Regions from separate parts of the Streptomyces sp. NPDC048479 genome, predicted to be linked through region 1. Evidence: riboswitches for the same ligand, from Rfam matches in the RefSeq annotation. Region 1 holds a riboswitch; the other holds the start of a gene.

Region 1 (5,375 bases):
GCTGGCCAGGCGCAGGCGCGACCGGGCCGTCTGAACACCCCGTTGTCAGTGGCGTAGGGCAGCATCGGAGATGTGAGAACCGCGCCGACGATTCTGCATCTGGACATGGATGCCTTCTTCGCCGCCGCCGAACAGGCGGCGAAGCCGAGTCTGCGCGGGAAGCCCGTGGTGGTCGGCGGGCTCGGGCCGCGCGGAGTCGTCGCCACCGCCTCATACGAGGCCAGACGCTTCGGTGTGCACTCGGCGATGCCGATGGCGCAGGCCAGGCGGCTTGCGCCGAATGCCGCGTATCTCGTGCCGCGCTTCTCGCTCTACCGCGCCGTCAGCGAACAGGTGATGGAGCTGCTGGGCAGGCTCTCGCCGCTGGTGGAGCCGCTGAGCCTGGACGAAGCCTTTGTGGACCTGGAGGCGGGCGGCTCGGCCGACGACTCGGAGTCGGCCAGGAGGACAGGTGAGCGGCTGCGCGCCGATATCCGAGCGGTCACAGGGCTCACCGGTTCGGTCGGGCTGGCGGGCTCCAAGATGCTCGCCAAAATCGCCTCCGAGCAGGCAAAACCCGACGGTCTGGTGCTCATGGAGCCCGGCACGGAGCGCGAGCTGCTCGGGCCGATGTCCGTGCGGACGCTGCCCGGGGTGGGGCCGGCGACCGGGGAACATCTGCGGCGGGCCGGAATGACGACCGTGGCCGATCTGGCGGAGGCGGGCGAGGACGAGCTCGTACGGCTGCTGGGCAAGGCGCACGGAGCCTCGCTGTTCCGGATGGCCGTGGGGCACGACGACCGGCCGGTGGTGGCCGAGCGGGACGCGAAGTCGGTATCGGTGGAGGACACCTTCGACGTGGATCTGCATGACCGGGTGCGGGTCCGGATCGAGGTGGAGCGGCTCGCCGAGCGGTGTGTGCAGCGGCTGCGGTCGTCCGGGCACTCGGGGCGGACCATCGTGCTGAAGGTGCGGCGGTACGACTTTTCGACGCTGACGCGCTCGGAGACGCTGCGCGGGCCGACGGACGACCCCGGGGTGGTGCGGGAGGCCGCCGGGCGGCTGCTGGAGGCCGTGGACACCACGGGCGGGGTGCGGCTGCTGGGGGTGGGCGTGACCGGGCTCGCGGACTACACGCAGGAGGATCTGTTCGCCCAGGCTGCCGCCGGTGAGCGGGCCGAGGCCGCGGATGCGGACGGCGACCCGGAGTCGCACGAGGCCGACGAAGCAGCCGGCGCAGCGGGTGCGGAGTCGGAGGCGCCCGCCGAGCGGCGCTGGCTGGCCGGGCACGACGTACGGCATGCCGAGTACGGGGCGGGGTGGGTGCAGGGCAGCGGGGTGGGGCGGGTCACGGTGCGGTTCGAGGAGCCGGGGTCGCGGCGGCCGGGGCGGGTGCGCACGTTCATGGTGGACGACCCGGATCTGGGGCCGGGCGATCCGCTGCCGCTGGTGGCGCTGCCACCGGCAGCGGACGCCGCCGGTCAGTCCTCCCGGCCCGCCAGTCGGCCGAAGTCCCGGTCGGGGCGGGAGCCGGGGCCGCGGCGGGAGCCGGACTCCCCGTCGGAGGGGGCGGACGGGGCTGAGGGGTCCGAGGGGTCGGAGGGGTCGGAGGAGGCAGCGGGCGTCTCGGGAGGCTCGGAGAGTTCGAGTCCGTAGTGGTGGTACAGCTGGAGCTCCTGCTCGGGGGAGAGATGGCGGCCGACGCCGAAGTCGGGGGCATCCTTGATCAGCGCGCGCTCGTACGGGACGTGCAGGGTGTCGTCGACGACCTTGCTGGGCTCGAGCGGGACGAAGGCGTCCCGGCTGAAGAGGCCCGTGCGCACGGCCGCCCACTCGGGCGCCCCTGTCGCATCGTCCAGATACACCTCGTCCACAGTCCCGATCTTGGTGCCACTGCGGTCGAACGCCTTGCGGCCGATCAGGCTGCGCGGATCGATATCGGTCTGCACGGTCCCTCCAATAGGTCGCAACTGCTGTTTAAATACTACAAAAGTGCACATCAGTGGTATCGGCCACTCGAGCGATCGGCGAGGGGGCGCGCTGGTACGCTGGCAAACGGCTGCTGACCCCGTGCGGGAGAGTCCTCCGGTGAAAGTACCGGTGGCGCCGAAGGAGCAAATCCTCCCCGGAATCTCTCAGGCCCCTGTACCGCACGGACGAGGTCACTCTGGAAAGCAGGGCGGGCGTCGGACGGCATCCGCTCTCACCGACGGTGAAAGTCGGCGTGCCTTGTGCGCGCCGGTGAAGCTCTCAGGTTGAGATGACAGAGGGGGAGGCCGTCCGGGCATCCGCGCCGTGGTGCCCCTCGTAGGTCGTGTCTGACCAGGAGGCCTCCTTAATGACCGCCAACCGCATTCCGCTCTCCCAGTTGGAGCGAGGCACCCCCTTCGAGCAGCGCCACATCGGGCCCGATGTCGAGGCCCAGGCCAAGATGCTCGCGCAGGTGGGCTACGGCTCGCTCGACGAGCTGACCGCTGCCGCGGTGCCCGCTGTGATCAAGAGCGCCGAGGCGCTCAACCTCCCGGGCGCTCGCACCGAAGCCGACGTTCTCGCCGAGCTGCGCACACTCGCCGACCGCAATCAGGTGCTGGCGCCGATGATCGGCCTCGGGTACTACGGCACCTTCACGCCGCCGGTCATCCTGCGCAATGTCATGGAGAACCCGGCCTGGTACACCGCGTACACGCCGTACCAGCCGGAGATCTCGCAGGGCCGGCTCGAGGCTCTGCTGAACTTCCAGACGATGGTGGCCGATCTGACCGGCCTGCCGACCTCCGGCGCTTCGCTGCTCGACGAGGGCACCGCCGCCGCCGAGGCCATGTCGCTCGCCCGCCGGGTCGGCAAGGTCAAGGACGGCGTCTTCCTGGTCGACGCCGACGCCCTGCCGCAGACCCTCGCGGTGATCCAGACCCGCGCCGAGCCGACCGGCGTCGAGGTCGTCACCGCGGATCTGAGCGAGGGCATTCCGGCCGAGATCGCCGAGCGCGGCGTCTTCGGCGTGCTGCTGCAGTACCCGGGCGCCTCCGGTGCCGTTCGGGACATCAAGCCCGTCGTCGAGCAGGCGCACGAGCTCGGTGCGATCGTCACCGTCGCCGCCGATCTGCTGGCGCTGACCCTGCTCACCTCGCCCGGCAAGCTGGGCGCCGACATCGCCGTCGGCACCACTCAGCGCTTCGGTGTCCCGATGGGCTTCGGCGGCCCGCACGCCGGCTACATGGCCGTACGCGACAAGTTCGCCCGCAGCCTGCCGGGCCGACTCGTCGGCGTCTCCGTGGACGCGGACGGCAACAAGGCCTACCGGCTCGCGCTGCAGACCCGGGAGCAGCACATCCGCCGGGAGAAGGCCACCAGCAACATCTGCACCGCCCAGGTGCTGCTCGCCGTCATGGCGGGGATGTACGCGGTCTACCACGGTCCGGAGGGCCTGCGGTCGATCGCACAGCGCACCCACCGCTATGCGGCGCTGCTCGAGGCGGGACTGCGGGACGGCGGAGTGGAGGTCGTGCACGGTTCCTACTTCGACACGGTTACCGTCCGGGTGCCGGGCAAGGCCGCCGAGGTCGTCGCCGCCGCACGCGAGGGCGGGGTCAACCTCCACCTCGTCGACGGTGACCAGGTCTCCATCTCCTGCGACGAAACCACCGGACGTGCACAGCTGACCGCCGTCTGGTCCGCCTTCGGCGTCGATGGCGACATCGAGGCGCTCGACGCGACCACTGGGGAAACGTTGCCCCAGGCTCTGCTGCGGACCGACGACTACCTCACGCACCCCGTCTTCCACCAGCACCGTTCCGAGACCGCGATGCTGCGCTACCTGCGCAGGCTCGCCGACCGTGACTACGCGCTGGACCGCGGCATGATCCCGCTCGGCTCCTGCACCATGAAGCTGAACGCGACCACCGAGATGGAGCCGGTGACCTGGCCGGAGTTTGCGCAGATGCACCCCTTCGCGCCGGTCGAGCAGGCCGCCGGGTACCTCACGCTCATCCGCGAGCTGGAGGAGCGCCTCGCCGAGGTCACCGGGTACGACGCGGTGTCCATCCAGCCCAACGCCGGTTCGCAGGGCGAGCTCGCGGGCCTGCTCGCCGTACGCGCGTACCACCGCGCCAACGGCGACACCCAGCGCACCATCTGCCTCATCCCGTCCTCCGCGCACGGCACCAACGCCGCCAGCGCCGTGATGGCGGGCATGAAGGTCGTCGTGGTGAAGACCGCCGACGACGGCGAGGTGGACATCGAGGACCTCCGCGCCAAGATCGAGCAGTACCGCGACGAGCTGTCCGTGCTGATGATCACCTACCCGTCCACGCATGGTGTGTTCGAGGAGCACGTCGCCGACATCTGCGCGCAGGTGCACGACGCCGGCGGCCAGGTGTACGTCGACGGCGCCAACCTCAACGCGCTCGTGGGCCTCGCCAAGCCGGGCAAGTTCGGCGGCGACGTCTCGCACCTCAATCTGCACAAGACCTTCTGCATCCCGCACGGCGGCGGCGGTCCTGGCGTCGGCCCGGTCGGTGTACGGGCGCACCTCGCCCCGTACCTCCCGAACCACCCGCTCCAGCCGACCGCGGGACCGGAGACGGGCGTAGGACCGATCTCGGCCGCCCCGTGGGGCTCGGCAGGGATCCTGCCGATCTCCTGGGCGTACGTACGTCTGATGGGTGGCGAGGGCCTCAAGCGCGCGACGCAGGTCGCCGTGCTCGCGGCCAACTACATCGCCAAGCGCCTGGAGCCGCACTACCCGGTGCTCTACACGGGCCCGGCCGGACTGGTCGCGCACGAGTGCATCGTGGACCTGCGGCCGCTGTCGAAGGCGACCGGCGTCAGCGTCGACGACATCGCCAAGCGCCTGATCGACTACGGCTTCCACGCGCCGACGATGTCCTTCCCGGTGGCCGGCACGCTGATGATCGAGCCGACCGAGAGCGAGGACCTGAACGAGATCGACCGCTTCTGCGACACTATGATCGCGATCCGCGGCGAGATCGAGAAGGTCGCCTCGGGCGAGTGGCCCGCGGAGGACAACCCGCTGCGCAACGCCCCGCACACGGCGGCCGCGCTCGGCGGGGAGTGGGAGCACGCCTACAGCCGGGACGAGGCCGTCTTCCCGGCCGGGGTGAGCGCCGCGGACAAGTACTGGCCGCCGGTGCGCAGGATCGACGGTGCGTTCGGCGACCGTAACCTCGTCTGCTCCTGCCCGCCGCTGGACGAGTACGACAACTGACGCGCGGAGCACATGCGTCGGGGCCGGTACGGAGAGAAGTCTCCGGCCGGCCCCCTTGTCGTACCGACGGCGCCTCAGGCGGCCGTCATCACCTGCCCGGTCTCCCGCGCCCGGTGCGGAGCGATGATCTGCCCGTCCGGCAGCAGCTCACCGGTGTCCTCGAAGAGCAGGA
Region 2 (5,375 bases), on a different contig from region 1:
AGCAGGACGGCCTTCGGGGTGCCGTGGCCGTGGCCGGTCGCGCCCAGCGAACCGAAGAGCTCGGCGCGTACGGCGGCGGTGTGGGCCATCAGGCCCTCGTTCTTGAGTCGCCGCGCGAACAGGGCGGCCGCGCGCATCGGGCCGACCGTATGGGAGCTGGACGGGCCTATGCCGATCGAGAACAGGTCGAAGACCGAGATGGCCACGGAAGACTCCTAGAGGGGTTGGTAGACGCCGTTGTCTGCCGAGGTGGTGCAGAGGGCGGTGCGAGGGCGATACCAAGGCGGTACCTGGTGCGGGGCACCGCACGCACAGTCCAGTGTGCGCGGTGCCCCGTCGGTTCGAGCAAAAGCGTACGTAATTACTTCAGGCCAGGGTAAAGCGGGTGCTTCGCGGCCAGGGCCGAGACCCGGGCGCTCAGCGCCTCCGTGTCGTAGGACGGCTTCAGCGCCTCGGCGATGATGTCGGCGACCTCACGGAAGTCCTCGTCCTGGAAACCGCGGGTGGCCAGCGCCGGGGTGCCGATCCGCAGACCCGAGGTGACCATCGGCGGCCGCGGGTCGTTCGGGATCGCGTTGCGGTTGACCGTGATGCCCACCTCGTGGAGGCGGTCCTCGGCCTGCTGGCCGTCCAGCTCGGAGTTGCGCAGGTCGACCAGGACCAGGTGCACATCCGTACCGCCGGACAGGACGGAGACGCCGTGCTCGGTCACATCGGCCTGGACGAGACGCTCGGCGAGGATACGGGCGCCGTTCAGCGTGCGCTGCTGGCGCTCCTTGAACTCCTCGGTCGCCGCGACCTTGAAGGAGACCGCCTTCGCCGCGATGACGTGCTCCAGCGGACCGCCCTGCTGGCCGGGGAAGACCGCGGAGTTGATCTTCTTGGCGAGCTCCTGCGTCGACAGGATCACACCGCCGCGCGGACCGCCGAGGGTCTTGTGCGTGGTGGTGGTGACGACATGGGCGTGCGGCACCGGGTTCGGGTGCAGACCGGCGGCGACGAGGCCCGCGAAGTGGGCCATGTCGACCATGAGGTACGCGCCGACCTCGTCCGCGATCCGACGGAAGGCCGCGAAATCCAGCTGGCGCGGGTACGCGGACCAGCCGGCGATGATCAGCTTCGGACGGGACTCCTTGGCGAGGCGCTCGACCTCGGCCATGTCGACCTGGCCGGTCTCGTTGTCCACGTGGTACGCGACCACGTTGTACAGCTTGCCGGAGAAGTTGATCTTCATGCCGTGGGTGAGGTGCCCGCCGTGGGCGAGGTTCAGACCCATGATCGTGTCGCCCGGCTTCAGCAGCGCGAACATCGCGGCCGCGTTCGCCTGGGCGCCCGAGTGCGGCTGGACGTTGGCGTGCTCGGCGCCGAAGAGCGCCTTGATGCGGTCGATCGCGATCTGCTCGACGACATCGACGTGCTCGCAGCCGCCGTAGTAGCGGCGGCCCGGGTAGCCCTCGGCGTACTTGTTGGTGAGGACGGAGCCCTGCGCCTCCATGACCGCGACCGGAGCGAAGTTCTCCGAGGCGATCATCTCGAGGGTGGACTGCTGGCGGTGGAGCTCGGCGTCGACAGCGGCGGCGACGTCCGGGTCCAGCTCGTGGAGAGGGGCGTTGAGAAGCGACATCTCGATCCCTGTCGTGGTCGTGGTCAGTTGCCGGAGAACTCGGTGTACTCGTCGGCGGAGAGCAGGTCCTTCGGCTCCTCGCTGACGCGCACCTTGAAGAGCCAGCCGCCCTCGAAGGGGGCGGAGTTCACCAGCGACGGGTCATTGACGACGTCCTCGTTGGCCTCGGTGACCTCACCGCTGACCGGGGAGTACAGGTCGCTTACGGACTTGGTCGACTCCAGCTCACCGCAGGTCTCGCCCGCGGTCACCGTGTCACCGACCTCGGGGAGCTGGACGTACACCACATCGCCGAGCGCGTTCGCCGCGTGCTCCGTGATGCCGACCGTCGACACGCCGTCCTCGGCGGCCGACAGCCACTCGTGCTCCTTGCTGAAGCGCAGCTGCTGGGGGTTGCTCATGGCCTGAATTCTCCTGTACGCGGGGGAGTGCTGGTGAACGGAGTGAAGGTGCGGACGATCACTTCTGGCGCTTGTAGAACGGCAGCGCGACGACCTCGTACGGCTCGTGGGTGCCGCGGATGTCGACGCCGACGCCCTCGCGGCCCGGCGCGGCGTGCGCCGCGTCCACGTACGCGATGGCGATCGGCTTGCCCAGGGTCGGGGAGGGCGCACCGGAGGTGACCACGCCGATGACCTGGCCGCCTGCGACCACGGAGAAGCCGGCGCGCGGGACCCGGCGGCCCTCGGCGATCAGGCCGACGAGTTTGCGCGGCGGGTTGGCCTCGGCGCGCGCGGCGGCGGCCTCGAGTGCCTCGCGGCCGACGAAACGCCCGTCGTTCGTGGTCTTCTCGAACTTCACGACCCGGCCGAGGCCCGCGTCGAACGGGGTCAGCGCGGTGGTCAGCTCATGCCCGTACAGCGGCATGCCCGCCTCCAGGCGGAGCGTGTCGCGGCAGGACAGACCGGCCGGGACGAGACCGACGGGCGCGCCCGCCTCGGTCAGCGACTGCCAGAGCTTCTCGGCGTACTGCGGCTCGACGAAGAGCTCGAAGCCGTCCTCGCCGGTGTAGCCGGTACGGGCGATCAGCGCCGGGACGCCGGCGACCGTGCCGGGCAGGCCCGCGTAGTACTTCAGGCCGTCCAGGTCGGCGTCGGTCAGCGACTTGAGGATGCCGGGGGACTCCGGGCCCTGGACGGCGATGAGCGCGTACGCGTCGCGGTCGTCCCGCACCTCGGCGTCGTAGCCCTCGGCGCGGGCGGTCAGCGCGTCCAGCACCACCTGGGCGTTGCCCGCGTTGGCGACGACCATGTACTCCGTCTCGCCGAGGCGGTAGACGATCAGGTCGTCGAGGATCCCGCCGTCCTCCTGGCAGATCATGGTGTATCGGGCGCGGCCGACGGCCACTCCGCCGATGTTGCCGACCAGCGCGAAGTCGAGGAGATCGGCGGCGCGCGCTCCGGTGACGGTGATCTCGCCCATGTGCGAGAGGTCGAAGAGACCGGCCTTGGTGCGTACGGCGTTGTGCTCGTCGCGCTCACTGCCGTACCGCAGCGGCATGTCCCAGCCCGCGAAGTCGGTCATGGTCGCGCCCAGCGAGCGGTGCAGGGCGTCGAGGGCGGTCAGACGGGGGACGTTGCTCATAGATGTGGCTCCCAGGGCAGGCCGGCGAGGACAATCCTCCCCATCTGTCATCGGAACCTGAGAGGTTCGTCGCGACCACGCGTATTGATGGTCGTGACTTGCACCTTGGGTGGAGCCACTCGACAGCGGCTCGCTTTTCAGATCTGCCTCATCACACGCGGTACGGGGCCTGAGAGATTCAAGGGAGGGACTTGCTCCTTCGGCGCCCGGCGCACACAGTGGCCAGGACTCTCCCGCGTGGATTCAAGCGGCCGGTATGCAGTTGGCGCGCACATCATTGCACGCATCGCGGCAGAGTGGTGCGTACGGTCCGGAACGCGGCCGCGCCTGCCCGCAGTGGCCCGCAGCTGCAAATAGGTTGTGTCGCATTACCAACTCTTTACACTTCATGGGCAAGGGTGAGGGTGACCCGACATGGGGGGAGGGTGATGACGTTGCAGCGGCCCGGTGTCTTCGCGACGACCGCGGGGGTGCCCGCCCGGCCGGAGAGCTCCGCTCGGGAACGACTCGGGGCTCCCACAGCCGTACTGCGCGACCTGAGAGACCGCTCGGGGCGCAGTCCGCGCAGCCTGGTCTTCGACGCCGGTGATGTGGTGGTCGTCTCCGGCCTGCCCGGCAGCGGAAAGTCCACGTTGATCCGGCGCGCGGCGCGCAGTCGCGGCATCGACTCGCAGGACACCCGGGACCGGTGGGACGCCCGGATGCCGCGGCTGCTGCCGTACGCCGTGTACCGCCCGCTCGTGCGGATCGCCCACTACGCCGGGCTGCGGCGGGCGCTGCGCTCCGGCGAGAGTGTCGTCGTCCATGACTGCGGTACGCAGGCCTGGGTGCGGCGCTGGCTGGCCCGCGAGGCGCGCCGCCGCGGGAGCGGTCTCCATCTGGTCCTGCTCGACGTCACGCCCGAGGTCGCCAGACAGGGGCAGCGCGAGCGGGGCCGCGGTGTGTCCGGGTACGCCTTCGCCCGGCACCGGCGCGCGGTCGGGCATCTGATCGGCGACGCGGAGGCGGGCCGGCTGCCGGCGGGCTGCGCCTCGGCCGTGCTGCTGGACCGGGACGCGGCAGGGGTGCTGGGGCGGGTCGGCTTCGAGAAGCCATAGGGCGGCGCGCGCTGAAGTTCAGTCCCTCCGGCGATTGAGGAGCGGGGTCCGGGGCGGAGCCCCCGGTTCATGTCCGTCGGTCCGCGGCGTTAGGGTCGTGGCGCGCAGCCGTGGAAGCCCGGGGGAGAAGGACCGCACATGGAGACACCGGAGCAGGCCCATCCGTATCCAGCTTTCGGCTGGCCGGGTAACGAGCTGGAAGAGGTGCTCGCCGCCTCGCTCGGCAACCCCTCCGCCGGGGGCCGTCTCGTCGAGGTGCTCGGCCGCAGCCATATATGGGTGCCGCTGCCCAACGGCGGCGGAGCCGACAGCCCCGATCTCGATCTGCCCACGATGGAGATCGATGGCGCTCCCTATGTCCCGGTCTTCAGCTCCGAGCAGCAGTACCTGCAGTGCGTCGGCAGCCATATCTCCTTCACCGTCGCGCCCGCCCGGGAATTCGCCCGCGGGCTGCCTCCGCAGCTCGGTATCGCCGTGAACCCCGGTGGTGCGGTCGGCGCCCCGCTGCCACCGCCCGCGGTCGCCGAGCTGTGCCGGGTGGGACGTACACCGCTGGACGGACCCGCGAGCGGCGGCCGGGTGCGGCTCTTCGAGCCCGACTGGCAGGAGGAGCCGGTCGACTTCCTCGCCGCCGCGGCCGGGGAGTTCGAGGCCTCCGGTGTCGTCCTCACCGCCCGCCGTGCGCTCGCCTCCGTCGAGGGCGACCCGCCGACCCTCTTCATCGGTGTCCAGCTCTCCTCCTGGGAGGCCGCCGAGCGCAATGCCCCGATGGACGCGCTCGGCCGGGCACTCGGCCGGGTCCAGGTGGGCTGGCCGGTCAATCTCGTACTGCTGGATGTTGCCCAGGACCCTGTCGGCGCATGGATGCTGGAGCGGGTGCGGCCCTTCTACGAACGGCAGCACGTGTAGTCGTCAAGTCGGTGTCAGGACTGCCGATTAAGCTGGTTTGATGGCCTTACCGCAGCACTTGTGTGCCCGGGGCGGCTGTGCTGTTGCTGCATCGAAGAGGCATCGAAGAGGGGCGGAACCCAGGGTGAGTGCGTCAGGCACCGCGGCGGCCGGGCAGGTCG

What was found. A riboswitch is a leader RNA that binds a small molecule or an ion and turns the genes downstream of it on or off. The one in region 1 is predicted to bind glycine.
Region 2: linked by a shared signal. The riboswitch ahead of gcvT (glycine cleavage system aminomethyltransferase GcvT) and the one ahead of gcvP (aminomethyl-transferring glycine dehydrogenase) in region 1 are both predicted to bind glycine.

What each region holds. Positions count from the first base shown of each region.
Region 1 covers NZ_JBEZKA010000056.1:11,541-16,915, reverse strand. Annotated here, with positions in the region: gene AB0D12_RS39370 (MerR family transcriptional regulator) at 1-34, shown strand, start outside; partial or broken gene AB0D12_RS39365 (DNA polymerase IV) at 73-1,503, shown strand; gene AB0D12_RS39360 (PRC-barrel domain-containing protein) at 1,461-1,940, opposite strand; glycine riboswitch at 2,043-2,140, shown strand; gene gcvP (aminomethyl-transferring glycine dehydrogenase) at 2,318-5,203, shown strand; gene AB0D12_RS39350 (DUF5999 family protein) at 5,278-5,375, opposite strand, start outside.
Region 2 covers NZ_JBEZKA010000006.1:267,806-273,180, forward strand. Annotated here, with positions in the region: gene AB0D12_RS12565 (L-serine ammonia-lyase) at 1-206, opposite strand, end outside; gene glyA (serine hydroxymethyltransferase) at 362-1,624, opposite strand; gene gcvH (glycine cleavage system protein GcvH) at 1,648-2,025, opposite strand; gene gcvT (glycine cleavage system aminomethyltransferase GcvT) at 2,084-3,208, opposite strand; glycine riboswitch at 3,357-3,454, opposite strand; gene AB0D12_RS12585 (AAA family ATPase) at 3,637-4,305, shown strand; gene AB0D12_RS12590 (enhanced serine sensitivity protein SseB) at 4,444-5,214, shown strand; gene AB0D12_RS12595 (enhanced serine sensitivity protein SseB C-terminal domain-containing protein) at 5,339-5,375, shown strand, end outside.